3 regions of the Blautia segnis genome follow, and region 1 is predicted to be linked to each of the others. Evidence: a T-box and tRNA genes for the amino acid it is inferred to sense, from the RefSeq annotation. Region 1 holds a T-box; the other regions hold tRNA genes.

Evidence for each region. The T-box of region 1 lies ahead of thrS (threonine--tRNA ligase). A T-box ahead of a tRNA ligase gene usually reads a tRNA of that ligase, here a tRNA-Thr.
Region 2: it encodes a tRNA-Thr, which carries the amino acid that the T-box ahead of thrS (threonine--tRNA ligase) is inferred to sense. The anticodon was not compared.
Region 3: it encodes a tRNA-Thr, which carries the amino acid that the T-box ahead of thrS (threonine--tRNA ligase) is inferred to sense. The anticodon was not compared.

The regions. Positions count from the first base shown of each region.
Region 1 covers NZ_JACOOT010000012.1:93,981-104,565, forward strand. Annotated here, with positions in the region: gene purB (adenylosuccinate lyase) at 1-268, shown strand, start outside; gene H8S54_RS05700 (adenylosuccinate synthase) at 327-1,607, shown strand; gene H8S54_RS05705 (HAD family hydrolase) at 1,757-2,578, shown strand; gene H8S54_RS05710 (dipeptidase) at 2,615-3,541, shown strand; gene H8S54_RS05715 (SEC-C metal-binding domain-containing protein) at 4,039-4,554, shown strand; gene H8S54_RS05720 (YdcF family protein) at 4,675-5,421, shown strand; T-box leader at 5,718-5,925, shown strand; gene thrS (threonine--tRNA ligase) at 6,052-7,986, shown strand; gene H8S54_RS05730 (shikimate dehydrogenase) at 8,083-8,952, opposite strand; gene aroD (type I 3-dehydroquinate dehydratase) at 9,020-9,790, shown strand; gene H8S54_RS05740 (sigma-E processing peptidase SpoIIGA) at 10,003-10,585, shown strand, end outside.
Region 2 covers NZ_JACOOT010000014.1:27,703-38,287, forward strand. Annotated here, with positions in the region: gene glgB (1,4-alpha-glucan branching enzyme) at 1-1,659, shown strand, start outside; tRNA gene H8S54_RS06050 (tRNA-Thr) at 1,777-1,849, shown strand; gene H8S54_RS06055 (ABC transporter ATP-binding protein) at 2,083-3,159, shown strand; gene H8S54_RS06060 (ABC transporter permease) at 3,156-4,007, shown strand; gene H8S54_RS06065 (ABC transporter permease) at 4,004-4,786, shown strand; gene potA (spermidine/putrescine ABC transporter ATP-binding protein) at 4,819-5,862, shown strand; gene H8S54_RS06075 (ABC transporter permease) at 5,862-6,683, shown strand; gene H8S54_RS06080 (extracellular solute-binding protein) at 6,693-8,540, shown strand; gene H8S54_RS06085 (polyamine ABC transporter substrate-binding protein) at 8,649-9,677, shown strand; gene ptsP (phosphoenolpyruvate--protein phosphotransferase) at 9,786-10,585, shown strand, end outside.
Region 3 covers NZ_JACOOT010000026.1:30,032-40,616, reverse strand. Annotated here, with positions in the region: gene H8S54_RS11650 (hypothetical protein) at 1-254, shown strand, start outside; gene H8S54_RS11645 (hypothetical protein) at 265-948, shown strand; gene H8S54_RS11640 (SipW-dependent-type signal peptide-containing protein) at 975-1,748, shown strand; gene H8S54_RS11635 (hypothetical protein) at 1,768-3,045, shown strand; gene H8S54_RS11630 (signal peptidase I) at 3,038-3,517, shown strand; gene H8S54_RS11625 (hypothetical protein) at 3,519-4,154, shown strand; gene H8S54_RS11620 (isopeptide-forming domain-containing fimbrial protein) at 4,151-7,690, shown strand; tRNA gene H8S54_RS11615 (tRNA-Thr) at 7,887-7,959, shown strand; gene H8S54_RS11610 (glutamine--tRNA ligase/YqeY domain fusion protein) at 8,154-9,821, shown strand; gene H8S54_RS11605 (4Fe-4S binding protein) at 10,057-10,449, shown strand; gene H8S54_RS11600 (hypothetical protein) at 10,575-10,585, opposite strand, start outside.

The DNA of each region.
Region 1 (10,585 bases):
TCAGGAGCTTCATGAGCGTATTCGTGAGCTTTCTATGGAAGCCGGAAAGAACGTAAAGGTAGAGGGTAAAGATAACAACCTTCTTGAGCTGATCGCAGCAGATCCTGCATTTAACCTGACCTTAGAAGAGCTTCAGAAGACCATGGATCCGAAGAAATATGTAGGTCGTGCGAAAGAGCAGACTGAGACCTTCGTTTCCAAAATTGTGAAGCCTGTTCTGGATGCACATAAGGAAATGCTTGGAATGACAGCAGAAATTAATGTCTGATAAACAGAATTTTTATAGTAATAAATCAATTCGATCAAACACAGGAGGAATTTGAGTTATGATCAAAGCAGTAGTTGGAGCAAACTGGGGAGATGAAGGTAAAGGAAAAATTACCGACATGCTCGCTGAGAAGGCTGATATTATCGTTCGTTTCCAGGGCGGTGCAAATGCAGGACATACTATCGTAAATGATTATGGTAAGTTTGCACTTCATACCCTGCCGTCAGGTGTATTTTACGGACACACTACAAGTGTGATCGGCAACGGTGTTGCTCTTAATATCCCTGTATTTTTTAAGGAATACAATGAAGTAGTAAGCAAGGGCGTTCCGGCACCGAAGATCCTGATCTCTGACAGAGCACAGATGGTTATGCCATACCATATTCTGTTTGATCAGTATGAGGAAGAGCGTCTGGGCGGCAAGTCCTTTGGTTCTACCAAATCAGGTATTGCACCTTTCTATTCTGATAAATATGCCAAAATTGGCTTCCAGGTAAATGAGCTTTTTGATGCGGATCGTCTGAAAGAGAAGCTGAAAAGCGTTTGTGAGACAAAGAATGTTCTTCTTGAGCATTTATATCATAAACCTCTTCTTAATGTGGACGAGCTTTTCGCAGAGCTGATGGAATACAAGAAAATGGTTGCACCATATGTATGTGACGTTTCCCTGTATCTGAACAATGCATTAAAAGAGGGCAAGGAGATTCTTCTTGAGGGACAGCTTGGAACTCTGAAGGATCCTGATCACGGTATTTATCCGATGGTTACTTCTTCTTCCACACTGGCTGCTTACGGTGCAATCGGAGCAGGTGTTCCGCCATACGAAATCCAGAAGATTGTTGTTGTAAGTAAAGCTTACTCCAGTGCTGTAGGTGCTGGTGCATTCGTTTCCGAGATTTTCGGCGAAGAGGCTGATGAGCTTAGAAGACGTGGCGGTGATGGCGGAGAGTACGGTGCTACCACAGGACGTCCGAGACGTATGGGATGGTATGACTGTGTGGCTTCCAAATACGGCTGCCGTCTTCAGGGTGCTACTGATGTGGCATTTACGGTACTTGATGTACTTGGATACCTGGATGAGATTCCGGTTTGCGTAGCTTATGATATCGACGGAGAAATCACCACTGAGTTCCCGACCACAGCTAAGCTTGAGAAAGCAAAACCTGTGATCGAGAAGCTTCCAGGCTGGAAATGCGATATCCGCGGAATCAAGAATTATGAGGATCTTCCGGAGAACTGCAGAAAATACATCGAGTTCATTGAGGAGAAGATTGGATATCCGATCACCATGGTTTCCAACGGACCGGGAAGAAACGATATCATCTACAGAAATAAATAATTGGAAGAAAGCGGAATGGGATTTCCGCCTGACCTTGAGGGATAACACTGCGCCGGAGGATTTTCTCCGGCGCAAGCTGTATCTGGATGATTTTCCTTTGAACAGGTCAGAGCTTATTTCAGAGAAAAAATAAATACAGGTGTTAATAAATGAAGAATTTTAAACGAATAGCAGCCATTCTTGGAGTGGTAATTTTGCTGGCAGTGTGCTGTCTGCCCATGATCTTTGCGTTTGGAAGCGGGGAGAATTCCCAGGGGAATTTTAAGGCAGCAGTGGGCAGCGTCATTCTGGTGCCAGTGCTGGCTTATGTATTTTTGATGGTTTACAAGCTTCTGAAAAAAGAGGATAAGGAGGCAGAGGGCGAAGTGAAAAATATTATTTTTGATGTGGGACAGGTTCTGGTTTCCTATGAGTGGGAAGATTATCTGAAAAGTTTCCATTTCCCGGAAGAAGAGGAGAAGCTGATCGCAGAGGCTGTGTTTAAAAGCCAGACCTGGAATGAGCGTGACCGGGGGCTTTTCCCGGAGGAAGAGTACCTGAAGCAGTTTATTGCCGCACTTCCGGCTGAGTATGAGGAGGATGTGAAGCGGGTTCTTAGAGAATCTGAGAAAACGATCCAGATTAAGGATTACGCTGAGACCTGGACCAGCTACCTGAAGAGCCAGGGCTATCATCTGTATATTCTGTCAAATTACAGTCAGTTTATGCTGGATCACACCAGAGCGAATAAAATGCCTTTCCTGAAAAATATGGACGGTGTTATTTTCTCCTGTGAGGTAAAGGAAATCAAGCCGGAACCCCAGATTTACAGGACCCTTCTTACAAGATTCGGATTGAAGCCAGAGGAAAGCGTGTTCTTGGATGACCGCCCGGAGAACTGTGAGGCCGCAAGAGTGCTTGGCATTCACGCCATTGAATTCCATAATCTGAAGCAGGCTGCGAAGGAACTTGAGAAGCTTGGGGTGAAGTAGAACCATACAAATATAAGGGCAAAGGATGTTTCGAAGATGAATTATTTTGACTGCCATGCAGATACACTTACGGAGATTATTTCAGGAGAAACCCTGGATCAGAATTCCGGGGATCTTGACTTAAACCGACTGGGGGATTTTGTGGAAAATTACACCCAGATTTTTGCAGTGTGGAAGGATGCACAGAATTTAAATAAAGAGGATCCTGACAGGGACTTTCTGCAGCTGTATCACCGTGCAATTGCATATCTTGAGGAAGAAAACCGGAAAATCCTGCTGTGCAAAAGCGGTGAGGACATGAAAAAGGCGCATAGCATGAGAAAAGCAGCTGCCTTTTTATCCATAGAGGACATTTCCCTTATGGGAAAATACGTGGAAAATGTGAGAGAGATGGGCTTTCGCTTTGCTATGCTGACCTGGAATTATGAGAATAAATATGGATGCGGAGCTGCCTTTGACCAGGAGAAGGGTCTGACATCTGAGGGAAAAGAACTGGTGAAAACTCTTCTTTCCCAGAATCTGGTAATGGATGTTTCCCATCTGTCCGATCAGGGTGTGGAAGACCTGTTTGGGCTGACAGACAGACCCATCATTGCGTCCCACTCAAATGTAAGAGAAGTGAGGGACAGACCGCGAAATATAAAGAAAGAACATTTGAAGGAACTGATTCGCAGAAAGGGAATCATTGGAATGAATTTCTTTTCCAATTTTGTGGGAGAGGAGCCCAAGGTGGAGGACCTGCTTCGCCATATGGATCAGGTTCTGGAAATGGGAGGAGAGGACTGCCTTGCCATTGGCAGTGATTTCGACGGCTGCTCCGGAAGATTCCCGGAAGGAATTAAGGGCGTTCAATCTGTTCCAGACCTGCGCAGAGCCCTTCTTGCCCATGGCTTTGGTGAGAGCCTGGTGGAGAAGATTTTCCATGAAAATGCATACCGGTTTGTTTTGGAAAATGTAAAATAGAAGAACAAAATGTAAGCGCCCCGGATTCTGAGAGTACGTCAGAACCCGGGGCGTTTCGGGGAGGATATAAGTTGATCTATATTACTGTTCACTGGTACTGTTCCGCGAGGTGTTTTGTGTGAACAAAGTTCACACAAAACCCGAGAATTAAGTTTGCGCAGCAAACGCTGCTTCTTGTGCATTGCACAAGAAGGTTCGTCTTTCTGTGCATCGCAAAGCGTGTTGCTGGGCACAGAGTGAACAGTAACAATCTCATTTGTCTTTTGTACTGCCATATCATTGAAGGGGGTTCAATGAATTTGCTGTTCATCACTGAACACTCATAGTATGGGCTTTCTTCTCTTTTTTTATACATATGTCACAGAAAAACAGGTAAAATTTTATGAAAACCTTAGAAGAAAAAATAGGATTTGTTTTTTTGACAAAAAGATGTTATAATAAAATTCAGCTGTAAAACGGCATAATTACGAAATTTTTGTTGAAAAGAGGAATAAGAAATGAGCGATAAGACCATTTTAGAGCAGTGGCGTGCCATTGCCTATGACCAGCAGGCAGACCGTAATAAACTCCAGCAGTTCTGGGCAAGATATTTTGCTATTGAGAAGAACATTTATGCACAGCTTCTTGAGAATCCGGACGAAGTCGTTACCGGTACAGTAAAAGAGCTGGCTGAGAAATATAATCAGGAAGTTCTTACCATGGTTGGTTTCCTTGATGGAATCAACGACAGCCTGAAGATCCAGAACCCGATCGAGACTATGGATGAGAACACTACCGTAAGCCTTTGCTTCGACAAAGAGCTTCTTTACAAGAACATGGTAGACGCTAAGGCTGACTGGCTTTACAATCTTCCACAGTGGGACAAGATCTTCACACCTGAGAAGCGTAAAGAGCTTTATCTTGAGCAGAAGAAATCCGGTACTGTTGTGAAAGCACACAAGATTGGACGTAACGATCCGTGTCCATGCGGAAGCGGAAAGAAATATAAATTCTGCTGCGGTAGAAACAAATAATCATAGTGCATAATGGACCGGAAGCCAGATGAGCTTTTGGTCTTGGGGAACGGATTGCAAGGGTGGCATAGCTGTCCTGCAATCCGTTTTGTGTATCTAACAGGAAAGTGAGAATAGAATTTGAGTTTACTATGTTTTTGTGCAGGCAGTATCTGTCTGGCCTATTACCTGTTGATTGTGGTTTATGCGGGGATTACCGCTGATTTCGCCTGGATCTGGTTGGTACTGGCGGCAATTTTGGAAGGCGGCGCAGTTTTGATCCGCTATGGAAAAAATCATCCCGGATTTTTCCCAGGATGGGTGAAATATGCAGTATCAGCAGTGGTGCTGCTGGGAATCGTGTGCTTTGCAGCACTTTGCAGCCTTGTGGTTTCCGGTATGAAAACATCAGCCCGGAAAAATCTGGATTATGTGGTAGTGCTTGGCGCCCATGTAAAAGGGGATGTACCGTCCAAGGCACTGGAGCTTCGCCTGAAGGCAGCACTGAAATATGCCAGGGAGAATGAGGACACGATCCTGGTTCTTTCCGGCGGACAGGGCTTCGGGGAAGATATTACAGAGGCGAAATGCATGGAGAATTACCTCACAGCCCATGGGATTTCCAGGGAGCGGCTGGTGCTGGAAGAGAAATCCACCAACACAAAGGAGAATCTGAAATTTTCGGATGCGCTTACAGGCTGCAGCCAGAAAAATACGGGAATCCTGTCCAATAATTTTCATGTGTACCGTGCGGTGAAAATAGCAGAAAAAGCAGGATATGAACATCCTTATGGAATAGCAGCCCCATCAGACCCAATCATGCAGGTTCATTATGTGGTGCGGGAAGCAGCGGCTCTTATAAAGGCGAAAATTTATGGGAATATTTAAAAGAGAAATGATCATACTGCTTGTTAGGCATTTATGAATTCATTCATGCCTGCGTACAGGACTTTCATTGTTACTGTTCATAGGTAATATTCCGCGAGGTGTTTTTTGTGAACAAAGTTCACAGAAAACCCGAGGTTTGCGGCGCGAAATCATGCAAAGCATGATTTCTGTGCATCGCGAAGCGTGTTACTGGGCACGGAGTGAACAGTAACCTTTCATTGCAAATTTTTCTCCTCTTTGTTTTTGTAGTTATTGACAAACCCAGAACCCAAGGCTATAATGAGGCATAGTGATAAGAAAACACGTTGACGAGAAGAGTAAACTGTGGAATGTTTCAGAGAGAGGCAGGCAGCTGGAAATGCCTTATCAGGAAGCAGTTGAAAACTACCTCTGAGTGACCCTAATCCGGTCCGGTGATTCCGTTACCATCAAATAAGTGGCCTGGTTTACAGATACGTATGCTATGGCAAGCAGGGTGGAACCGCGAGTATACTCGTCCCTTACAGTGTGAGAGCATTGTAAGGGGCTTTTTTATTTCGTCCCTGCAAAGGCAAACGTTACCATACGTTTTTTGTATCAGACAGTTTCCTGCCAGATACAGTTTCAGAAAAAGAAAAGGAGACACGAATCATGATTATCACATTAAAAGACGGTTCTAAGAAAGAATACGCAGAAGCAAAATCCGTTATCGACATTGCATCTGACATCAGCGAGGGCCTTGCAAGAGTAGCCTGTGCAGGTGAAGTTGACGGAGAGGTCGTTGACCTGAGACATGTAGTTGACAAAGACTGCGAGTTAAGCATTCTTACATTTGAGGATGAAGGCGGCAAGGGAGCTTTCCGTCACACCACATCCCACATTATGGCACAGGCTATCAAGAGACTGTACCCGGATGTAAAGCTTGCAATCGGACCATCTATTGCAGACGGATTTTATTATGATATTGACAGCGAGAACCCGATCACCACAGAGGATCTTGCAAAGATCGAAGCTGAGATGAAGAAGGTAGTGAAGGAAGCACTTCCGATCACCCGCTTCACCAAATCCAGAGAAGAAGCAATCGCATTTTTCAAAGAGAAAGATGAGCCATACAAGGTAGAGCTTATCGAAGATCTTCCAGAGGATGCTGAGATCAGCTTCTATCAGCAGGGCGAGTTCGTTGACCTTTGTGCAGGACCTCACCTGATGACAACCAAACCAGTAAAGGCATTCAAGCTTACCAGCATTGCAGGTGCTTACTGGAGAGGAAGCGAGAAGAACAAAATGCTTACCAGAATCTACGGAACTTCCTTCACAAAGAAAGCAGATCTGGAAGAGTACATCAACCGTATGGAAGAAGCTAAGAAGCGTGACCACAGAAAGCTTGGCAAAGAGCTTGGACTGTTCATGATGAGCGACGAGGGTCCTGGATTCCCGTTCTTCCTTCCAAAGGGAATGGTTCTTAAGAACACACTTCTTGACTACTGGAGAGAGATTCACCAGAAAGCAGGATATGTTGAGATTTCCACACCAATCATTCTGGCTCGTCATCTTTGGGAGACTTCCGGACATTGGGATCACTATAAAGAAAATATGTACACAACTGTTATTGATGAGCAGGATTTTGCAATTAAGCCAATGAACTGTCCAGGCGGTATTCTTGTATATCAGTCTGAGCCACGTTCTTACCGTGATCTGCCGCTTCGTATGGGTGAGCTTGGTCTGGTACATCGTCATGAGAAATCCGGTCAGCTTCACGGACTGATGCGTGTACGCTGCTTCACACAGGATGATGCCCATATTTTCATGATGCCGGAGCAGATCCGTGAGGAGATCAAAGGCGTTGCAAAGCTGATCGACGAAGTATATCAGCTGTTTGGATTCAAATATCATGTAGAGCTTTCCACACGTCCTGAGGATTCCATGGGAAGCGATGAGGACTGGGAGATGGCTACAGACGCTCTTCGCGGAGCTCTTGACGACCTTGGTCTTGACTATGTGGTAAATGAAGGAGACGGAGCATTCTACGGACCGAAGATCGACTTCCATCTTGAGGACTCCATCGGAAGAACCTGGCAGTGCGGTACCATTCAGCTTGACTTCCAGCTTCCGCTTCGCTTTAACTGCGAGTACATTGGAGCTGACGGAGAGAAACATCGTCCGATCATGATCCACCGTGTAGCATTCGGTTCTATCGAGCGTTTCATCGGTATCCTGATCGAGCATTTTGCAGGTGCTTTCCCAACATGGCTTGCTCCTGTTCAGGTTAAGGTGCTTCCGATTTCTGACAAATATATGGACTATGCAAACAAGGTTCTGGATGATTTGAAAGAGTCTGGCATCCGTGCTGAGATTGATACCCGTGCTGAGAAGATCGGCTACAAGATCCGTGAGGCAAGACTTCAGAAGATTCCTTACATGCTGGTTGTTGGTGCGAAGGAAGAGGAAGAGGGCAAGGTTTCTGTAAGAAGCCGTTTCCTTGGAGATGAAGGTGCAAAGGATCTTCAGGAGTTCATCACTTCCATCAAAGCTGAGATCAAGAGCAGAGAGAACCGCAAGGTAGAGGTTCAGGAAGAGAAGAAATAATCTATGTAAAAAATAACAGGCGCTGCTGTAAAAAGCGGCGCCTGTTTTCTTAAAATGTGAATTTTGTTATGAAACAGAGTACTATCAGGAGAAAAATCAATCAGCGAAGAAATTTGCCTTAATTTCCTTCACTGGCATTTCTTTCCCGGTCCATAAGCGGAAAGCCTCTGCACCCTGATAAAGAAGCATATACATACCGTTAAAGGTACGGCAGCCAGCCTCTCTGGCTTCCTTGAGGAAACGGGTTTCCCGGGGATTGTAGATGACGTCGGATACGATCAGGTCCGGGTGATAGAGGGAAGTATCTTCAATAATCGTTCCCTCAGTGTTTGGGGCCATGCCTACGGAAGTTGCATTGAGGAGCAGGGCACTTTCAGAAATGGCCTGGGCAAGGGCTGCCGTATCCTTATTTTCGTGAAGGACTGCCTTGCAGGGAAGAGTGGAGTTGATATTTTCTGCAAGCTTCTGGGTGCGATCCCAGAAACGGCTGGTTTCCCGGGCAAAAATGTGGATTTTTTCCACGCCGTCAAGAGCAGCCTGTGCACAGATGGCAGTAGCAGCACCGCCGGCACCCATGATCGTGATGGTTTTGCCTGTGATGTCATAGCCGGCATCTTTGACTGCCTGCATATAGCCAACACCGTCTGTGTTGTATCCGGTAAGATGTCCGTCATCATTGACAACGGTATTCACTGCACCGATCAGTCTGGCTGCCGGGGAAAGCTCGTCCAGAAGCTCTACAATCTTGTTCTTGTTCGGCATGGTAAGATTAAAACCGCGGATGCCGCAGGCCTTCAGACCATCGACAGCTGCCGGAAGAGTCTCTTCATTTACCTCAAAGCATAAATAGGTGTAGTCAAGGTCAAGAAGCTGGAATGCTTCGTTATGCATAAGGGGAGAAATACTGTGCGCTACCGGGCTTCCAAGAAGTGCGGTAAGACGGGTATGGCCGGTAATTGGAATCATAAGGAACCTCCTGAAATTTTATAAACTTACTTCTTATCTTATTCTAATAGAAAGGAGATGTCAAGAAATGACAAAACCTATTCAGATCAAGAATCTGACCATTGGGGCAGGAATCCCCAAAATCTGTGTTCCTCTTACGGGAACCACAGAAGAAAAAATCTGCCAGGAAGCCAAGGATGCGAAAAAAGCCGGAGCAGACCTGGTGGAGTGGCGTGCGGACTTCTTCGAGGGCCTGATGGACAAAGAAGCCTGTAAGCAGGTGCTTGGAAAGCTTTCGGAAATCCTTGGAGAGACTCCGCTTCTTTTTACTATCCGCACAAGCGAGGAAGGCGGAAATATTGCCATCTCCATGGAAGATTACAGCGCATGTTGCCGAAACGCTGCCAGAAGCCACATAGCAGACCTTGTGGATGTGGAAGTGATGGGAAATCCAGAAGAGAAGAAAAAACTGGTGGCAGAGCTTCAAAGGGAAGGTGTCAAAATCATTGCTTCTTCCCACGATTTTGACAAAACAGACAGTCAGGAAATCCTTCTGGACCGTTTCCGTGAAATGGAAAAATCCGGAGCTGATATTCTGAAAATGGCGGTAATGCCCCACGGTTTTGAGGATGTGGCAGCCATTATGGAAGCAACCAATGCCATGAGAAAAGAGTGCGAAAAGCCGCTGGTATCCATGGCAATGGGAAGCATTGGCTCTATCAGCCGTATTTCCGGGGAAAACTTCGGCTCCGGAATTACCTTTGGAACGGTAGGAGCAGCTTCTGCACCGGGACAGTTCCCTATTGGAGAGCTGCGAAGTCTTCTGGAAGCGCTGCACCAGAAGAATCTGGAGGCATAATCCGAAAATTGTTCTTTGTGCGAGTATTTTCGGCTTTACTATGCATCTCTCGAATGACTTCGAAAAAAGAAAATTGACAGATCGCGCTGTCGATTAGGGGCGAGAAATTCTCAGGATTTCCCGTCCCTTTTTGACAAAATCTGCGCCCCCTGTGACCGTATAATGGGTTCACTTACCAAAGTGAAGGATTGACGGCCACAGGGGGCTTTTTTATGTATTATGACGTATACATAGACATCGTCTTTCTGACGAATCTTTTTATGGATTATATTCTTCTTCGCATTGTTGGCAAACTGTTTCTGCGAAAAAGAAGCCGCAGAAGGATCTTGCTGGCGGCAGCCGTCGGCGCCCTTTTTTCCTGCCTCATTCTTTATGTACCATCGGATGGGCTGTTTCCGGCAAAGGTGCTTCTTCATGGAGGCTGTGCCTGGATCATGCTGGTTCTGGGACTGGGGCTTAAGCCGGGAGGAATGCTGGCGAAGGCACTGGTGACTTTTTACCTGATGGCATTTCTCATGGGCGGCCTTATGGAGGCGGCGCCAGTGAAGAATGCCGCGCCGCTTCGGTTTCTGGTTGTGGCAGCAGGGGCCTACATGGGACTTAGCGCATTGATCTATGTCAGCGATTCTTTTCGTGCCAGGTGGAAAAACATCTATCCGGTTACCCTGTCCTATCAGGGAAATGTACAGCAGTTTTTCGGGTTCTGGGATACGGGGAACCTTCTTGTGGATCCGATAAACGGAGATGGGGTTTTTATTGTGAAACCTGAGGTTTTGGAGGCAATGCTGCCTGAAG
Region 2 (10,585 bases), on a different contig from region 1:
GACTGGGACGGCAGAGTGCTTCCTATGCATAAGATGCCAAAATCCGGTATTTTTCAGCTGTTTGTTCCGGGAGTGAAGGTGGGAGATGCCTACCGGTATGAAATCAAGGCGAAAGGGGATGTACTTCTTCAGAAGGCAGACCCCTATGGAAACAGAGCTGCTGCGGCGCCGGAATGGAACTCGGTTGTGGCAGATGTGTCAGACTTTGAATGGAATGACGGCAAGTGGATGAAGGACCGGAAGAAGTACGATGACCGCAGACAGCCGGTTTCTATCTATGAGACAAGCCTTGGCAAGTGGAATAATAAGAAGGAATTAGTTTCTTTTCTGAAGGAAGAGGGCTATACCCATGTGGAGCTGCATCCGGTTATGGAATTTCTGGAGGATGAGGCAGATGGCTATCCTACCTCTGCATATTTTGCCCTTAGTACACGATATGGAGAGCCTAAGGAGTTTGCTGCCTTTGTTGATCAGCTTCATCAGGAAGGAATCGGTGTGATTCTTGACTGGTCCCCGGCCCAGTTCCCAAGATATGAGGGCGGACTGGAGAAATTTGACGGAACTGTTCTTTATGAGGTGAAGGATCCTGGTATGGCAGTTCATCCTATGTGGGGAACCATGCTTTATAATTATGACAGTCCTATGGTAAAGGACTTCCTGATTTCAGGTGCCTGCTTCTGGCTGGAGGTTTTCCATGCAGACGGACTTCGCATGGATGATGTGGATGCCATGCTTTACCTGGATTACGGAAGAAAAGACGGATGGACACCGAATATGTACGGTTCCAATGAGAACCTGCATGCTATAGAATTTCTGAAGCATCTTAATTCCATTGTGAAGAAACGTAATCCAGGCGCGCTTCTCATTGCTCAGGAGGACGGCCTGTGGCCGGAGCTGACAGATTGTGTAGAGAATGATCACATTGGCTTTGACTACAAGTGGAGCGGCGGATGGACCAGAGATTTCCTGTTCTATCTTTCCGTAGATCCTGTCCTTCGGAAGAATTATCATGATCAATTGACGTTGTCTACGTTATATGCATATTCTGAGCATTATGTACTCACCCTTGGAAGCAGAGATGTGGGAACTCTTGGGGAATTTATGGATAAGCTTCCAGGAGATGAGAAGCAGAAGCTGGCACAGGTAAGAGCTGCTTATTCCTATATGATGGTACATCCTGGCTGTAAAATGATGGCACCACAGGGGGATATGCCGGAGGGGCTGGGGAAATGTATTCAGGCATTGAATGCTCTTTACAAAAATTCTCCTGCTCTTTATAAGCTGGATGACGATTACGACGGATTTGAGTGGATTCAGCTGATGAAGTACGAGGAAAATGTGATCACTTTCCTTCGCAAAACAGAAAAGCCGGAGGAAACGCTTCTGGTGATCTGCAATTTTGCTGCCATTCCTTATGAGAATTATCAGGTTGGCGTACCATTTGCAGGCAAATATAAAGAAGTCTTTAACAGTGACGCTGCAGAATTTGGTGGTGAGGGCGTTGTAAATGCCCGGGTCAAAGCAGCAAAGGCAGAAGAGTGGGACGAGCGGGAGTATTCTATTAAAGTGAAGCTGCCCGCACTTGGTGTCAGCATTTACAGCTGCACGCCGGGAAAGGCACCTGCCAAGAGGGTAATTGCTTCGAAGGCCGTGAAATGATTGCACAGTAGTGGAATTTTCCCAGGAGGACTGGTTCAAAATTTCCTTGACAAATGCAGATGTATAAATTAAAATAGCAATTGTGTCCGGCAGATGTTTTCATCTGTCGGCGCATAAGCTGGAATAGCTCAGTCGGTAGAGCACTTCACTCGTAATGAAGGGGTCGTGAGTTCGAGTCTCATTTCCAGCTTTTTTATTTTGCAAAAGGGTATACTCCATGATAGAATATACCTTGAACAGGACGAACCTGCTTTTGGCGTACCTTTTTTCGGCAAATTATATGAAAATACGGGTTACCGATTTCGTAAGGTGCAGTAATAGCACTGCATTAACATTTATTATGTTAATGCCGAAGTCCATCAAGGGCTTTGTTATGTCGGCAGCCCGTATTTTTTTTCACAAATACAGAGAGGAGGGTAATGTATGTCTGACTCATTTCTTGAATTAAAAAATCTGAAAAAAAGCTTTGCCCCCGGCGAGGCTGTTCTTCAGAGGATAAATCTTACAATCAGGCAGGGCGAGTTTGTAACTCTGCTAGGTGCTTCCGGCTGCGGCAAGACAACTACCTTGCGCATTATCGCAGGCCTGGAGCAGCCTGACAGCGGCAGTGTGTGGCTGGAGGGACAGGATGTGACTGCTCTTGAACCTAATCAGCGAGATGTGAATACAGTATTTCAGAACTATGCCCTTTTTCCCCACATGAATGTGGCGGATAATATTGGGTATGGCTTGAAAATCCGTAAGGCTCCCAAGGCTGAGATTAAGAAAAAGGTGAAAGAGATGCTGGAGCTTGTGCAGCTGGAGGGGTATGAGAAGCGAAAGCCCTCAGAGCTTTCCGGCGGTCAGAAGCAGAGGGTTGCAATTGCCAGAGCACTGGCAAATAATCCGAGGGTTTTGCTGCTGGATGAACCACTTGGAGCGCTGGATCTGCAGCTTCGCCGCACCATGCAGCTGGAGCTGAAGCGTTTGCAGAAGAAGCTTGGAATTACCTTTATTTATATTACCCATGACCAGGAGGAGGCCATCAATATGTCTGACCGGATCGTGGTAATGAATCAGGGGCAATTTGAGCAGATCGGAACACCGGATGAAATTTATAATCATCCGAAGACCAGCTATGTGGCTGCCTTTGTAGGAAATGCCAATATTCTCAAGGGAACTGTAGCAGAGAAAAACGGGCACCACATAAAAGTGAAGCTGGGAGATGAAGTGGCTTCTATTGATACAGAGGAAAAGGTAAATGTCGGGGAAAACGTTACGGTTGCTCTTCGTGGTGAACACATTCTGCTGGAGGAAAATGGCAACTTGCATGCCACTGTGAAGGAAAAGAATTTTGCAGCAGGGCAGCTTAGGGTTTTACTTACCCTGCCAAATGGTGATGAGGTTACAGCCAGCCGCTTCGGTATGAATGCAGACATTCAGCCGGGACAGCAGATTTGCTGGCGTTTTGAACCAAAGGATGCGGTTTTAGTGGACCGCCCTAAGGGAGGTACAAACTGATGGGCAAAAAAAGCTCCATATGGATGATTCTTCCTTTATATATTTTTACCCTGATATTTGTAGCCTGCCCACTTCTCTATATGGTTGCCTTAAGCTTTGCCACTCCCGGAGAAGTTCACGGGGTGCAGTGGATTTTTACACTGGATAATTACAGGAAGCTATTAGAGCCTGTATATCTGAATACATTTGCCCAGTCCTTTCAGCTTGCTTTTACAAGCACCCTGTTTATAACACTGATCGGTTATCCTTTTGGCTATTACATGGCGAAGCTGCCGGCCAGCGGCAAAAAGAAAGCCATGCTGCTTCTTATGCTTCCCTTCTGGGTGAATTCCCTGATCCGTCTTTATGGCTGGATCATTATTCTTCAGAAAAAAGGACTTCTGAATTTCCTTCTGAAGAAGCTTGGACTGATCGAGAAGCCTTTGAAGCTGATGTACAGTTACCCGGCAATTGTAATCGGTATGATTTATGTGCTGCTGCCTTTTATGATCTTGTCTGTATATTCCAGTGCGGAAAAGCTGGACTGGTCTTTGGTGGAGGCAGCCCGGGATCTTGGTGCCGGCAAAATAAAAGCCTTTTGGACGGTTAGCTTTAAGCTGACCCTGCCCGGTCTTTTGTCAGGTGTGATTTTGACCTTTATTCCATCCATGGGGCTGTTTTTTATAGCAGATATTCTGGGCGGAAATAAAGTGGTGCTGGTAGGAAGCCTGATCCAGGATCAGATGACCAGGGGAAATAACTGGCCCTTTGCAGCAGCCCTGGCAGTGATCATGATGATCCTTACCACTTTGATGATCCTTTTGTACCGTAAGGTTACCAATGCCAAAGAAGTGGAGGGGCTGGGATGAAAAAAAGCACACGTTTCGAAAAAATCTATCTGGGTATTGTTTTTTTGCTGATGTATCTGCCGGTGGCAGTTGTGATCATTTTTTCCTTTAATGAATCCAAGCTTCCTGTACGGCTGACCGGATTTTCCCTGCAGTGGTATCAGAAGCTGTTTGCAGATCGTGACATGCAAGAAGCACTTGTAAACAGTCTGATCCTGGGAGCTGCCAGCTGTGCGGTTTCCGCAGTGATCGGAACCATGGGAGCAGTGGGACTGTCACGAATCCACTGGAAAACAAAGGGCGCACTTGAGTACATCTCTATTTTGCCCCTTATGATACCGGAAATTATTCTGGGCATGGTGCTGATGGCATTTTTTTATATGCTGAACCTGCCCTTTGGAATGCTGACCCTGCTTATCGGCCATACGGTGTTTTGCATTCCTTATATATTGATGGAAGTAAAGGCAAGGCTTGTAGGCATGGACCCTTCCCTTGAGGAAGCTGCAAGAGACCTTGGCGCGACTTCCCTCAGAGCCTTTTTTGACATCACCCTGCCCCTTATTATGCCGGCTGTGGCGTCTGGCTCATTACTTGCATTTGCCATGTCCATGGACGATGTGGTGATCAGTATTTTTATTAATGGTCCGAGACTGTCCACCTTGCCCATCAAGGTGTACACTCAGATAAAAACCGGTGTGACACCGGAAATCAATGCCCTGTGTACGATTATGCTGGCTTTTACAGTATTGCTCCTTCTTGTCTATTCTCTTGTGAGAAAGTTTTACAGGAAGCTTAGGTAGGGCAATGGTTGTCTACGGAAAGGAGAAAACAAATGAATAAACTCATTGAGTTGAAAAACCTCACAAAAAACTTTGATGACCAGCAGGTTCTTCGCGGAATCAATCTGGACATTTATGAGAACGAGTTTCTCACCCTTCTGGGACCAAGTGGCTGCGGAAAAACCACCACCCTTCGAATCATTGCAGGCTTTGAGGAGCCAAGTGGCGGAGAAGTATTATTTAACGGCATTGAGATTTCCAAGCTTCCTCCATATAAAAGAGAGGTAAACACCGTTTTCCAGAAATACGCTCTTTTTCCCCATCTGAATGTGGCAGATAATATTGGATTTGGTCTGAACCTGAAAAAGGTGGATAAGACGGTTATCAGCCAGAAGGTAAGCAAAATGCTGAAAATGGTAGGCCTTGAGGGCTTTGAAAAAAGAGATGTTACCCTGCTTTCCGGCGGACAGCAACAGCGAGTTGCCATTGCCCGGGCCCTTGTAAATGAGCCGAAGATCCTTCTTCTTGATGAGCCTTTAGGTGCCCTTGATGCCAAAATCCGTAAGCAGATGCAGATTGAGCTGAAAAAAATCCAACAGGAGGTTGGAATCACGTTCATCTATGTCACGCATGATCAGGAGGAGGCACTCTCCATGTCTGATACAGTGGTAGTTATGAATAACGGTGAAATTCAGCAAATCGGTGCGCCTACTGATATTTATAATGAGCCGGAAAACCGTTTTGTAGCAAGCTTCATCGGAGAGTCCAATATCATTGAAGGAATTATGATAAAGGATTTCCTGGTGCAGTTTGACGGATTTGAATTTGAGTGTGTGGACAAGGGCTTTGAAGACAATGAAGAAATTGAGGTTGTGCTTCGTCCGGAGGATCTGGATATTGTAGAGCCATCTCAGGCTAAGTTAAATGGTGTGGTACGAAATGTTACCTTCAAGGGTGTACACTACGAAATCCTTGTGGAGACAGAGCTGCGTACCTATAAGGTTCAGACTACTGATTATGCGGAGGTGGGCCGCCAGGTAGGACTGAAATTCGGACCGGAAGATATTCATGTTATGTACAGAATGGGAGCATATTAATGAAACAGTTTAAACGACTTATTATTCCGTATTTTATATGGGCAATCATAATCCTTGTAATCCCACTGTTTCTCATTGCCCTGTATGCATTTACTACAGAAGGAAATGAAGTTATGACTCTTTCCTTCACCTGGGGAAACTTTGCCAAGTTTCTGGAAGCTACTTATCTAAATGTTATCTTGAAATCCTTCTGGCTGGGACTGCTTACCACCTTTATCTGTCTGGTGCTGGGCTATCCCCTTGCCCTGATCATTGCAAGATGCTCTGAAAAAATGCAGGGTCTTCTGATCATGCTGGTTACGATTCCCATGTGGATCAACATGCTGCTTCGTACCTATGCATGGATGAACCTTTTGTCAGATAACGGAATCATCAATAACCTTTTGGCAAAAATCGGACTGGGACCTATCAATATGATGTATACTGATTTTTCCGTAATGCTCGGTCTGATCTGTAACTTTATGCCCTTTATGATCATTCCGATTCATACATCCTTAAATAAAATGGATAAGTCCCTGATCGAGGCTGCCTACGATCTTGGTGCAAACCGGTTCCAGACCTTCTGGAAGGTGATCTGGAAGCTGTCTTTGCCTGGGGTGGTAAACGGTATTATGATGGTATTCCTTCTTGCCATTTCCTCCTTCGTTATTCCCAAGCTTCTGGGAGGGGGACAGTACATGCTGATCGGTAACCTGATCGAATCCCAGTTTATCTCTGTTGGAGACTGGAACTTCGGAAGTGCCATTTCTATGATCCTGGCAGTGATCATTTTGCTTTCCATGAGTCTTATGAAGCGAATGGATAAGGAAAAAGGAGAGTAGGAGGGTATCATGCAGAAGAAGACAAGCTTTTTTCAGAGATTTTATGTGGCCATCTGCCTGGTGTTTTTTTACCTGCCAATTCTGGTGACCATGATTTTTTCCTTTAACTCATCTAAATCCCTGACTAAATTTACGGGATTTTCCATGAGATGGTATACCGAGCTGCTTCATAATACAGAAGTCAGCAAGGCGGTTTACGTATCTGTGACGATTGCCATTCTGGCAACTGTGATCTCTACCGTTCTTGGAACTATTACAGCCATCGGGCTTTCCAAGTCACGGAAGGTGTTAAAGGAAACACTTTTAAATATTAACAACCTGCCGATCCTTAATCCGGATATTGTAACAGCTATCGGACTGATGCTTCTTTTTTCCTCACTGGGCTTTCGCAAGGGATATATCACCATGCTGCTGGCGCATATTTCCTTTTGTACGCCATATGTTATCACCAGTGTTTATCCAAAGGTAAGAAGTCTGGATCCCAATCTGGCAAATGCGGCAATGGATCTTGGAGCAACACCCTTCCAGGCATTGACAAAGGTAATTGTGCCTATGATCAAGGACGGTATTTTCGCCGGCGCCCTGCTTGCGTTTACCATGTCCTTTGATGATTTTGTAATTTCTTATTTTGTATCCGGCAACGGTGTGAAAAATATTTCTATTGTTGTTTACAATATGACCAAGCGAATCAATCCAACCATTAATGCCTTGTCTACCATTGTAATCGTGGTTATTATTCTGGTACTTGTTTTCGCAAATATGCTTCCGCCGATTCTTGAGAAGCATGCAAGTAAGCATACGAAAAAGATTCAGCGTGTGATCGCACTTCTGGTAGTGGCGGCTCTTGGCTTTGGCCTTGCAAAATGCGGCGGTGCAGCAGGAGAGAGTCATGTGCTGAAGGTGTATAATGCAGGAGAATATATTGATCTTGCGCTTCTTAAAGAGTTTGAGGAGGAATATAACTGTACTGTGGTGTATGAGACCTTTGAGTCCAATGAGATGATGTACACCAAGCTGTCCGGCGGTGAATCCTATGATGTGCTGGTACCCTCCGATTATATGATCGAGCGTCTGATCAAAGAGGATTATCTCCAGCATATTGACTGGGATCAGATTCCCAATAAGGCGAATCTGATGAAAGAGGTTATGAATAAGAGCTATGATCCGGGCAACCGTTATTCCTGCCCGTATTTCTGGGGAACAGTAGGAATTCTGTATGATAAGACGGTGGTAGATCCGGCAGACCTTCAGGAGGGCTGGGAGATTCTTTGTGATACCAAGTATAAAGGAAATATTTACATGTATGATTCTGAGCGAGATTCCTTTATGATAGCCTTAAAGGCCCTTGGATATTCCATGAACACAACGGATGAAAAACAGATTCAGGAGGCTTATCAGTGGCTGGTTAATCAGAGAAACACCATGGATCCTATTTATGCAGGTGATGATGTGATCGATAATATGATTTCCGGCAATAAGGCAATGGCAGTAGTTTATTCCGGAGATGCTTCCTATATTATCAGTGAAAATCCGAATATGGACTATTTCACACCGGGACAGGGAACCAATAACTGGTATGATGCTATGGTAATCACAAGAGACTGCAGCGAGGTGGAGCTGGCCCATCAGTTTATTAATTTTATGCTGGAAGAAAAATCTGCTCTTTCCAATACGGAAGAAGTAGGTTATACTTCTCCTGTAAAGAGTGTTTACGAGACCATGATCAGTGGTGAGTATGAGGGCGTTTCTTCTTATATTCCGGATTTCGAGAATCCTAACAGTGAGATTTTCCGCTATCAGGAGCCGAAGATCAAGCAGAAATATGCAGAGCTGTGGACCAAGATCAAGGCCGAGTAAATGTAGGTAAGCACCGGTAAGCACCGTCACCTGGGTGGATGCGGCAGCACTTCCAAAAGCTGACGGGGCAGGCAGCGGGAAACCGTAAGACGAAAAAGGAGATCGACTATGAAGAAAAAGTTACTTGCAGCAATTTTAACAGTGGCAGCAGTATGCGGCAGCGTGGCACCTGTATATGCAGCTGATTCTGAGCTGGTTCTTTACACCTGGGAGGGAATGTTCCCACAGGAGGTTCTGGATGGCTTTGAGGAAGAGACAGGCTATAAGATTGTATACTCCAATTTTGACACAGATGAAACCATGCTTGAGAAGGTTTCCATGGCAAAGGGCGGAGATTATGATGTGGTAATTGCAGACGATTATATCCTTGAGAAAATTATAGAGGAGGGTCTTGCCACTAAGCTTGACAAGGAAAAAATTTCCAACTGGGATAACATCAACCCTCTTTACCAGGGACAGTTCTATGACGAAAATGATGAGTACACCGTACCCTACGGAGCAGGAATCCCGCTGATCGTTTACGATCCGGATGAGGTGGATCTGGACATTAAGGGTTATAAGGATCTGTGGGATCCGTCCCTTGAGGACAGTGTGGCATTGATTGCCAACTATCGTGTTATCAATGGAATCACACTTCTTACCATGGGAAAAAGCATGAACGAGGAGGATGTGGATACTATTAAGGCGGCCGGTGAAAAGCTTGTGGAACTGGCACCTAATATTCGTATGATCCAGGATGACAATACCCAGAATGCGCTTCTGAACGGTGAGGCATCTGTGGCGCTCCTTTATACTTCCCAGGTAACAGCAGCTCTTGCAGAGGATCCGGAGCTGAAGGTGGTTTACCCGGAAGAGGGTCTTGGATTTGGCGTAATGGGCATGTTCATTCCAAGTGCTGCACCTAATGCTGAGGCGGCTTATCAGTTTGTGGATTATATTTTAAGACCTGAGATTGCAGCAGAGTGCTTTGATTATATTGGATACTACTGCACAAACAAGGCGGCTGACCAGCTGGTAGATGAGAACCTGGTAGTGCCGGACAGCGTAACAAGCGGCGAAAGCATCAAAAATGTAAACGCAAAGGCAGAGGAGCAGTATAATAAGAACTGGACGGAATTTAAGGCGGCTTGTGATTAATTCAAAATTGCATTAAAAAGAGTTGCGTTGTATAATTGATACAAAAGCAACAGTTTGTAGAGGCAGGCTTTTGAGTCTGCCTTTACTATTCGCTAAAGGGAGAACAACATGGAAATATATAAGGGTGCTTCCGCATTTGCGGGAATTGCCATCGGAAAAATACAGTTTTACCGAAAAGGAGAATATCAGCTCCGACAGCATCAGGCAGATGATATAAAGACGGAACAGCGTAACTTTGACGTAGCAAGAAGACATGTGATGCAGACCCTGAAGGAAGAATATGATAGTGCAGGAATCTCAGAAGCTATTGAACATCAGGTACTTGAGCAGGCTGAGCTTCTTGGCTCCGGCAGCTTCCTTCGGGCGGTACAGAGCATGATCAGCGGAGAAAAGGTAACTGCCGCCTATGCAGTGCAGACCACACGGGATGAGTTAAATGGCACGTTTGGCAATCTGAAGGATCCCTCTATAAAAGAACGGATTCACAATGTTAGCAGGGTTTCAGACCTTCTTCTGGAAATCCTGGGAAAAGAGGAGAAAAAAATCAATCTGGGTGAGGAACCGGTAATTCTGGCAGCAGATGCCCTGTCTCCGGCTGAATTGATGGAGATGGACAAGGACAAGCTCCTTGGCATTGTGACACGTAAAGGCTCTGCAACCTCTCATACGGCCATCCTTGCCAAAAGCATGGATATTCCCTGTGTAACAGGAGTAGGAATTCCCGCATCCGAAGAGGAATGGGAAGACACAGTTGCCATAATCGATGGTTATACAGGAACTCTTTATCTGGAACCGGACCGTGAGGTGAGAAGGGAATATGAAATCCGCAGAAAAGCAGATCTTGTGGAGCGGGAAGCTCTTCTGAAGCTAAAGGATGAAAAGGATATCACCCTGGATGGCAAGGAAGT
Region 3 (10,585 bases), on a different contig from region 1:
TCAGCAATGACAGGGGAGAAGCACAGTGCCAGCCGCTAGAGATTGCAGACAGCTGGAAAAAAGGAGAAGACGGATACTATTATTATCAGAAAAAAGTGTTGTCTGGACAGCGTACAGATGTAATTTTTGATAAGGTTGTTATAAAAAATACAGTGAAAAAAGATGAGTTGGTAAGTTTTGATATTCTGGTTTACGAAGAATCCGTTCAGGCAGAGGGATTTTCTTCCCCGGAAGAAGCCTTTGCCAGACTGTAAGGAGGGACAGATGAAGAAAAAAATCATAGTATGTTTAGCTGCACTGACCTGTCTGGCAGCAGGCGGGGGAACGGCCCTGGCTTATATCAGTGACAGTGCATATGTGTCCAATCAGCTGGCGTTTGCCGGGGAAAACGGGCTGAATGCCAGGCTGACAGAGCCATCCTGGAATCCGCGGAAGGGACTTCTTACAGTGCCGGGAGCGGTGATCCCCAAGGATCCTCAGGTGACCAATACCTCAGAACTGGATATGAATGAGCTGGTGGCGCTGAAATGTGAGTTTGTCTACACAGACAGCTGCCCGGATCCTTCGAAAAAAGGAAAGCTTTTGAGCGCTGCAGATATGAAAAAAGCAGTGGATGTATACCAGATCGATTACAACAGCGATGATCCAAAGAAGAGTGACTGGATTCGCTTTCAGAACCAGAAAGACACGGATCCGGTCCAGTGCTTTTACTATTCCAGAGTCCTGAAACGGAATTTTCCAGGAGAAGGGGAGACAACCGTTCCCTTATTTACCCAGGTATCTGTCGATAAAAGCGTCAATTATGCAAGGCAGAACAAAGTGCTGGAAATGGGCGGTGTCGAAATCCGGATTTCCGGGCACGTCCTGCAGCAGATGCCTGGAGAAGCAAGCTATGGACTGGACAACCCGAAGGCAGCTTATGAAGCCGGTTTGTTCCAGTTTCAGTAAAAATCAGCAAGAAAGGAAGAGAAAAAATGACGAATACAAAGAAAAGAAACTTACTGGCAGCAGGCGTGATCTTGTGCGCACTGCTTTCCGGAATCGGCACTACCATGGCTTATTTTACCGAGAGTGTCCAGGAAACAAATGTTTTTACAACCGGTGATCTGGATATTGGTCTGAAGGAACCGGAATGGGATCCAAAAGACAACGATGGAAAAAACATGTATCCCGGTTATACCGTATACAAAAATCCTACTGTGAAAAATATTACCTCAGACAAAAATGGGGAAGAACCCTGCTATGTGCGGATGATCGTGGACATTCTGGATGGAGACGGCGCAGATGTGACAGACAGCCAGGCGCTGAATCTGATCTACAAAACCATCTATTATGATGAAAGCTTTGATGGCGGATACGACAAAAAGGAAGGAACCTCAACCGGGTTGATCCAGGACCGGATTCCAGGCTACAGCCTTTCAGAGCTGGCGGCATACCCGATGGTGAATCCTCTTTGGGAAAAGGATACGGCAAGATCTACGGCGTCTAAGCTGGTATACAACTATATGGGCAAAAACGGAGATGGGATTCTGAATATCCAGGAGGAATCCACTCTGTTCACCAATGTGGTGATTCCCATCGACTGGAACCAGACGGAAATGAAAAAGGTGGGCAACTATCAGCTGAAGGTAACTGCGCAGGCAATTCAGAGCAAGGGCTTTGCCACACAGGCAGAGGCGTACCGCATGCTGGATGAGGAGATCAAAGGAGGCACTCTGCAGGAGATCAGGAGCGCTGGCGTGAACTGATCAGAAAGGAAGAGATGCTATGAAAAAGCATACGTTTACATGTATGGCCCTTCTTGTGTTTGCAGGAATGCTGTTTGTATGCGGTGCTGTGCTGGCTGCGTGGAATGTATCAGAATATGCCGAAAACCTGCTGTCTATGTCCTCCTACAAAAATTCCATACAGGAGAATTATATAAGACCGGATCATGTAGATCCCGGACAGAAAGTCGTGAAGGAAGTATTTATTAAAAATGAGGGAAATACGGACTCTTTTGTGCGGGTGAAGGTTACCAGCATGTTCGGGAGCATGGATGAAGAGGGGAGCTTTCAGGAAGAGAAGGATCTGGATCCAGGGCTGATCGAAATTCACTACAATACGGATCTCTGGACGTTGGAGGATGATGGGTACTGGTACTACAAGGATGTTCTGCTGGCAGGAGAAAGTACCAGAAAACCTCTGATGGACCGATATTATCTGTCCGAAAAAGCGGACAACCGCTACAAAAACAAAGAGGCCAGGATCCTGATCAATATGGAGAGCATTCAGGCTGAAGGCGGTGAGATGGAGACCATCTGGGGAAAAAAGGAGCGGGATCTGGGGATTTTCTATCAGCCCTGTACCTGTGAGACTGTAACAAGTGTAATCTTCGGGGAAAACCAGAAGCTGAAAATCGGCGGGGAGACCACAGATCTGTTTGCCAATTTCAAGAACCTGACGCCGGGATGCACAAGAAGCCAGACCATCCGTATCACCAATTCCTCTCAGATTCCGGTTCAGATGTATCTGCGTGCAGAGCTTGCAGAGCAGGAAAAAATGAGTCAGGAAAATCTGGAACTGGTGGAAAAGCTTCTGTCCAGATATGCTGTGGTGGAGATTCGGCAGGACAGCAAAGTTCTTTATCGGGGGGCTGTGGACGGAAATGTGACCGGGGCAGGCTGGAACATGAAGGAGAATATTTCTCTTGGAGATTTTGCAGCAGGCGAAGGGAAAAGCCTGGTGGTGAAGCTGTCCTTAAGCGAAGAGATGGACAACCAGTATCAGAGCCTTCTTGGCAGAGTAAACTGGGTATTTTCGGCGCAGGGAGCAGGTAAAAGAGAAGAAGATCCGGATGGTTCCGAAAAAGAATACGGTCAGCAGAATTCCAGAGAAGAGAATAGCCAGAATGCAGGGGAAAAAGTTTTTTCATCTGTGGCAGCAAGCCCGAAAACAGGGGATGAGACAAAAGCTGCGGTGAAATGGCTGGCATTGTTTGGTGCCCTGGCAGCAATGGCGGTCAGCAGCTGGCGGCTGTACAGAAAGGAAAGCCAGGATGAATAAAAGATATCCAAAAGCTATGTGCCTGATTATTCTTTCTGGTATGCTGATCTGTTTTTGCTATCCGCAGATTCTGAAAATGAGATGTTATACCGTAGTATCAGGGAGCATGTCACCGGCACTTCCGGTGGGGGCTGCCGTTTATGTGAAAGAGAAGCAGCCCCGGGAAATAAAAAAAGGGGAGATCATCACTTTTTTTGAAGGGGAAACGGTTATCACTCACCGGGTGATGGAAATAGATGAAAACGCCCAGCTGTTTATGACAAAAGGAGATGCAAACGAGAAGCAGGATACCCAACCTGTGAAGTGGGAGAATGTATATGGAACCGTTGTTTTTACAGTTCCCTATGTGGGGTATGTACGGCTGTTTCTTAGCACCTGGAATGGAAAAGCGGCGGTTTTGTCCTGTTTCCTGGCGTTTTCTCTGTGCATGAATATCTGGGAAGGCGTGAAAGCAAAAAGGAGCGTGAAATAAAATGAGGAAAAAACGGTACATACTGGGAGGCGCAGGCCTGCTGCTGGGAATTGCATTTTCCGGGGCTGTTACAATTGCATATCTCACCAGATCAGTGGGCGAGGTGAGAAATGTGATCACAGCAGGCTCTGTAAAAGCCAGGCTGACAGAGGCACATTGGGATGCAGAGAAGGCGTTGAAGGTGTATCCCGGTCAGACCCTGGAGAAGGATCCTGTTGTGCAGAATACAGGAAAGAATGAGGCAAATGTTTTTCTGGAAGTCAGGATCCCGGTGGAAAACATTTCCGTGGTGGATGAAAAAACCGGGAAAAAAACAGAAAAGGAAAGAAGAGAACTGTTTCAGTTTGAGGCAGACACAGGGAAATGGACGCTGTTTTCTAAGAAACAGGACCAGAATAGCCAGAAATATGTTTACGGCTATAAAAAGGTACTAATGCCAGGAGAAAGCACTGCGCCTCTGTTTTCCGAGATTGTGACGGTTCTCTATCTGGAAGGGGAGCTTGATGTGAAAAGAAGCTATGATGTGCCTGTAACTGCAAAGGTGATCCAGATGCAGGATGAAGGAATGACCATGGAGAAAAAGTATGAGAATTATTTAAAACAGTATGAGGCAGACCGCCAGGAGGACGCAGGATGAGGAAAAGATTTTTTAGAAAGGCTGTACTGGCAGCTGTGATCGCTGTGCCTGCGGTATTTTCCCATCCGGACAGCAGGGCATTGGCCCAGGAAGAGGGCAAAGCCATAGAAAGGGAGAAAGAAGCCGCAGGAGCAGAGGAGCAGGAAGCGTGGAACTCTGAAGAGGAAATGGAAAATATTTCGGAAGATACCGGTGAGGAAGAGGATACTGGTTCAGAGGATGCCACAGATTTGGAAAACCAGATGGATGCAGAAGGGGACGAAGGATTTTTTACAGAAAATGATCTATTTTCTGAGATGGAAGAGGATGACCTGCTTTTTTCAGAAGGAGAAGAGGCTGTTCCAGAAGAAAATATGGAGAATCTGATCGACCTGTATGCGGCACATGCTGGTTTTGTGCAGGAGGGTTTGCCTGTACGAAATGGAAACGGCGGCTTTGTTCCGGTTACCAATGGGGAGGCGGTTTTCAGCAGCAAATATACAAGGCTTGGCTGGAATTCCAATTCCGCAGTGTATCCCTGGAGTCAGGCTGGAAGCAGTGTGCTTGCCGGGCAAAAGATACAGGGAGCGGTACAAGGTCCGTATTATCTGCCCCTTGATAACCGTGCAAAAGGAAAATACGGGTTTCGGGTTACAAACGTAGGCTTTAACAAAGAAGCAAATACCAGTCTGGACCTTTTGATGACCTGCACGGATTATCTGGATTATACCTACGACAACAAAGGTGCAAAAATGACGGATCTGATGCCTATTTTTGGGATCAGCGATACGGATGACCTGTGGCTTCTGTTTGCAGATGGTCTTCCAGCCCAGGAAATCAAAATAGATATTGTAAAAAGCGGAACAAGTACGCCTGTACCGGGAAATTACCGCTTCAGATGGCTGGATATTGATCTGTACCAGCGTTTTGGAATCCGGCTGCAGAATGGTTCCATTGGGCACAGATATGCCACAAAGGATTCTGTAGTCAATGTGTTCCAGACGGAGCTTTTTTCCAAAAACTATGAGGTGCTGACAGCTCCTGCCGCCAAGGTAGAAGGAGAAGTTCCAGAGCATACCGTTGTCTATGAAGTGGATCAATCCGCTGGCTTTTATCTTGCAATTCTCAGCCCTGGTTACGGGAATGTATCAAAGAACCCGGCGAAAGCAATCCAAAACCAGTATGAAGAGGCGTTGACTGGAACATGTGTAAGTGTGGCAGGGCTTCAGTGGGATGCAAAAGGATACGGTCCTGTGGAATATCCCAAGCTGACCAAAAAGACAGGAAACACACTGGCAGAACAGGGAGCTTTTAACGATCTGGTGAATATTTCGGATGAGTTTTATTATACCCTTCAGACCGAAATCCCGGAGGAGCATCCGGCATATTACTATGGATCCTGTACCATCACAGATGCACTCCCTGCAGGAGTGGATTTCGCAGAGGATGCGGCTGTCAAGATGCTTCCATCCGGGGAAAATGTGACTTCCTGGTTTCAGCTCACAGCGAAGGATGATGTGGTAAGTTTTCAGGCAACCCAGGCAGCACTGGCTTCCTCGGCATTCTATGGAAAAACATATGAATTCCAGATAAAGGCAAGGATGGACGCATCAGAAATGACGCCCTCCTACAGTGGGAATGTGTGCAGCTATGCGGTAAAAAACAAAGGTTCCATTACCTGCAGACACAAAAACGGGCAGGAGGGGACAAACTGGTCCAATGAGGTTGTTTCCCGGGCAAAGGTTCAGCGGCCGGAACCGGAAAAACCGCAGAAATGGATCATAGACGGAACAGCAAAGGTAAAAGCAAAAGAATATAAGGGCAGAGATTTTGAAACGGTATATGAGATTTCCCAGCAGATTCCCCAAAACACAGAACAGTGGAAAATCGCAGGTCTTCATATCCAGGATGAGCTTGCAGACTGTTTTGAGTTAAAATCCGCAAAGCTTCTGGTTGAGCAGAATGTGCTGGCTTCATTTGGAACTTCTGGAGGAACAGATGGAAACTGGAAATTAAGTGTGAAAAATCAGCTGCTTAAGCTGTCATCTATTGGTTCCCTGCCAGAAAGCAGCTACGGGAAAATCCTCAGACTGCAGCTGTCGGTAAGATTAAAAAAAGGCTGCAGTCTGCAGCCTTATTACGCAGTGAACCAGAATCCGGACATTCTGGAGGCACATGTGTATAATATGGCTTCGGTTATTTTTGAATGGCATCAGGGAACCCCAGCCTCTGTTTTCGGAAATACAGATAAAACAGAAGTGATCATAAAAGAAGACACTCCAAAGGGAACGATAACTGTTCGAAAGAAAGATCCTTCCGGCAGAAACCTGCAGGGAGCTGTATTTGAAGTGAAAGCTGCGGCAGATATCTATTCTGTTGTGGGAACGCTTCTGCTTTCTTCAGGAGAAACAGTGGACAAAGTTACTACGGATGAAAGCGGAACAGCCATTTCGAAGCCTCTTTATATGGGAAAATATACAGTAGAGGAACGGACTCCTCCCAAAGGTTACGTGGTTACGTCAAAAGTCTGTGATGTGGAATTAAAAGAAGGAGATGCACAAAAAACAGCCGTCTTCCAAAATGAGGAAACTCTGGTCTGCATTAAAAAGGTATCCAAAAAGGAAAATGTCAGCGATCCGGATCGGTGTCTTGCTGGCGTAAGCTTTCTTCTGTGGGAGAAAACACAAGGAGCAGACAAAGGGAAGCTTTATACAACAGACGCAAACGGCATGATCCAGATCAAGGGGCTTGTCCCTGGAACCTACGTATTTCAGGAAAAAACAGCGCCGGATGGCTATGTACCGGACGGACGCTCCTATGAATTCACAGTAGACGAAAACGGTCTTGTGGAACAGGAACAGGGACATACCATTACAGTAGAGAACGGATACACCAAAGCAGAATTTCGAAAAACAGACAAGGCCACCCAAAAAACGGTAGCTGGTGCCACCCTGCGGCTTACAGACGCAAAGGGAAAAATCGTGGACACCTGGATATCTGGGACAACACCCCACAGAATCAACCGGCTGGCAGCAGGAGAGTACCTTCTGACAGAATTGGAAGCTCCAAAAGGCTATAAAAAGGGTGCGCCTGTAAAATGCGTGATCCAAAATGAGGAAGCCGTCCAATCCTTTGAGATGACAGATGTGAAGCTGGTGACCATCCAGGTGGACAAAGTAATCCATGGAAAGGAAATTGTATGGGCCCATGGAAATCCTGTTTTTACATTTCGCTTGCAGGGAACGGATCTGGACGGAGAAAAGTACACTTATTATGATACAGTAGAATTCACCAGGGAAAATACAGATACCTCCAAAGACGCAAGACTAAGCCTATCTTTTGAAGTTCCTGCAGGAGTATATACCGTTTCCGAATGCAGGATCATGCGGTATGAACTGGAAAAGATTGACGGCGTATCCGGCGGAAAGATAAATGGAAAAGAAGTGCAGTTTGACCTGTCTATGAATCAAAATGGAACCGCCGTATTTACCAACAAAAAAACAACGGACCGGGAACTGACGGACACCGGATTTGTGAGAAATGTGATCATACCGTAGAAACAACTTTTCATAAAAAATTCCCATAAAGAAAGATTCCATATCATAAAGCCCAGCCTGGCACAGGCTGGGCTTGGGGGAAGAATTTTAATTATTTTATATTTTTTGAAAAAATTTGAAAATAACTGTTGACAATCGCATAACCTTCTGGTAATATAATCAACTGTGAGCGGCAGAAATGCTGAAGCACAAGAGTGCTGATGTGGCTCAGTCGGTAGAGCGTCGCCTTGGTAAGGCGGAGGTCACGGGTTCGATTCCCGTCATCAGCTTAAAGTCCTTGATTCTATTTCAAGGACTTTTTTGTTTATACGATATAAAAAAATCCACTTTTTATTAAGAAAAACTTTTAAAATGAGAGGGATTATGATAAGATAAATCAACTGGAGCCTGTAAAAGAAGGCTTTAAGACTAACTGATAGTATTCATATGCTATAAATAACAGAGGATTTCAGGAGGGAGAAACATGGAGAACGAAACGGTTTCCAAAAATTTTATTGAAAATATCATTGATAAAGACCTGGCAGAAGGAGTTTATGATACCGTTCATACCCGTTTCCCGCCAGAGCCAAACGGCTATCTTCATATAGGACATGCCAAATCCATTCTTTTAAATGCAGGACTGGCAAAAGAATATAACGGTAAATTCAACATGCGTTTTGATGATACAAACCCGACCAAAGAGAAATCTGAGTTTGTAGAATCCATCAAGGAAGATATCAAATGGCTGGGAGCAGACTGGGAGGACAGACTGTTTTTTGCTTCCGATTATTTCGGACAGATGTACGAGGCTGCTGTAAAGCTGATCAAGAAAGGCAAAGCCTATGTCTGCGATTTAAGTGCTGACCAGATCAGGGAATACCGCGGAACCTTAAAGGAGCCAGGGAAAGAGAGCCCATACCGCAACAGAAGCGTAGAAGAGAACCTTCAGCTGTTTGAGGAGATGAAGGACGGCAAGTACGCAGATGGAGAGAAGGTTCTCCGTGCCAAAATCGATATGGCTTCTCCGAACATGAACATGCGTGATCCGGTTATCTACCGTGTGGCACATGTAAGCCACCACAGAACCGGTGATACCTGGTGTATTTATCCGATGTATGACTTTGCACATCCAATTGAGGATGCAATCGAGGGAATTACCCATTCCATCTGTACTTTGGAATTTGAGGACCACAGACCGCTATATGACTGGGTAGTAAGAGAGCTTGAGTATCCGCATCCGCCGAAGCAGATCGAGTTTGCAAAGCTGTATCTGACCAACGTAGTAACCGGTAAGCGTTATATTAAGAAGCTTGTTGAGACCGGAATCGTAGATGGCTGGGATGACCCGAGACTGGTATCCATTTCCGGTCTGCGCCGCCGCGGATATACTCCGGAATCCATTCAGAAGTTTGTAGAGCTTTGCGGTGTTTCCAAGGCTGACAGTTCTGTGGATTATGCAATGCTTGAGTACTGCATCCGTGAGGATCTGAAATTAAAGGCTCCGCGCTACATGGCAGTTCTTGATCCGATCAAACTGGTGATCGATAATTATCCGGAAGGACAGGTAGAGTACCTGGATGCTCCGAACAATATGGAGAATGAGGCACTTGGAACCAGAAAGGTTCCGTTTAGCGGAGAGCTTTATATTGAAAGAGAAGACTTCATGATCGACCCACCGAAGAAATACAAACGTCTCTTCCTGGGAACAGAAGTGCGTCTGATGAACGCATATTTTGTAACCTGTACAGGTTTTGAGGCAGACGATGACGGAACCGTTCATGTGGTACACTGTACTTATGACCCGGAGACAAAAGGCGGCAACGCACCTGACGGACGTAAGGTAAAGGGAACCATCCACTGGGTAGAGGCAACAAATGCCGGCAAGGTTCCGGTACGCCTTTATGAGAACATTGTTGACGAGGAGAAGGGTGTATACGATAAGGAAACTGGCGAGCTGAACCTGAACCCCAATTCCCTTGTTGAGGTTTCTGCTTATGTAGAGCCAGAGCTTCTTAAGGCAAAAGGCTATGACAGCTATCAGTTCGTAAGAAACGGATTCTACTGTGCCGATATCCACGACTCCAAGGAGGGAGCACCGATATTTAACCGTATTGTATCCCTTAAGAGTTCCTTCAAATTACCGAAGGCTTAATTGCCGGAGAAGATTAAAAAGTTTGCAGTCTGCATGCTTTACTTTGCAGAATGCCTTTTGAAAAGCGGTATTTAACTGCTGAATCGTGAAACTAAATAATTATTATAACAGTGTGAACTGCCGGTATTCCTATGGGAATTGCCGGCAGTTCTGCGCAGAAGTTTTTTAGTTAGTTTCATCTATTCGGCAGGATAAAACAACTATCATAAATATTACAAAAGCGGAGGAAATCAAAATGAAAAAGCTTAACGTAGCAAAAAAAGATGCATGTATGGCATGCAAGGCATGTGAAATTGCCTGTTCAGAGGCATTTTACAAGAAATTTGACGAGGATCTTTCCTGCATCAAAATTTCTGTACAGAAAGACGGCGTAAGCCCGAAACCAGTTGTATGCGTACAGTGCGGAAAATGCGCAAAAGTCTGTCCAGAGGGTGCCATCACTCAGAATCCAAAGGGCGTATACATGATCAACAAGAAGAAATGTGTAGGCTGCGGAAAATGTAAAGAAGTCTGTCCATTCGGCGTAATGGTAAAAGCAGAAGAAGCAGAGACAGTAAGCAAATGTATCGCCTGCGGCATCTGCGTAAAAGCATGTCCGATGGATGTTCTCGAGATTAAAGAGGCATAATGAGAGAGGGCGCTTTACCCAGCATCCTCACATAAGTATTTGTAAAATTAAAAAGGCCATTGTCCGGAGAAATTACCGGGCAGCGGCCTTTCAATTTTTTATCTGTCAAAATCAGTGACTAAAAATCAGTCGATAT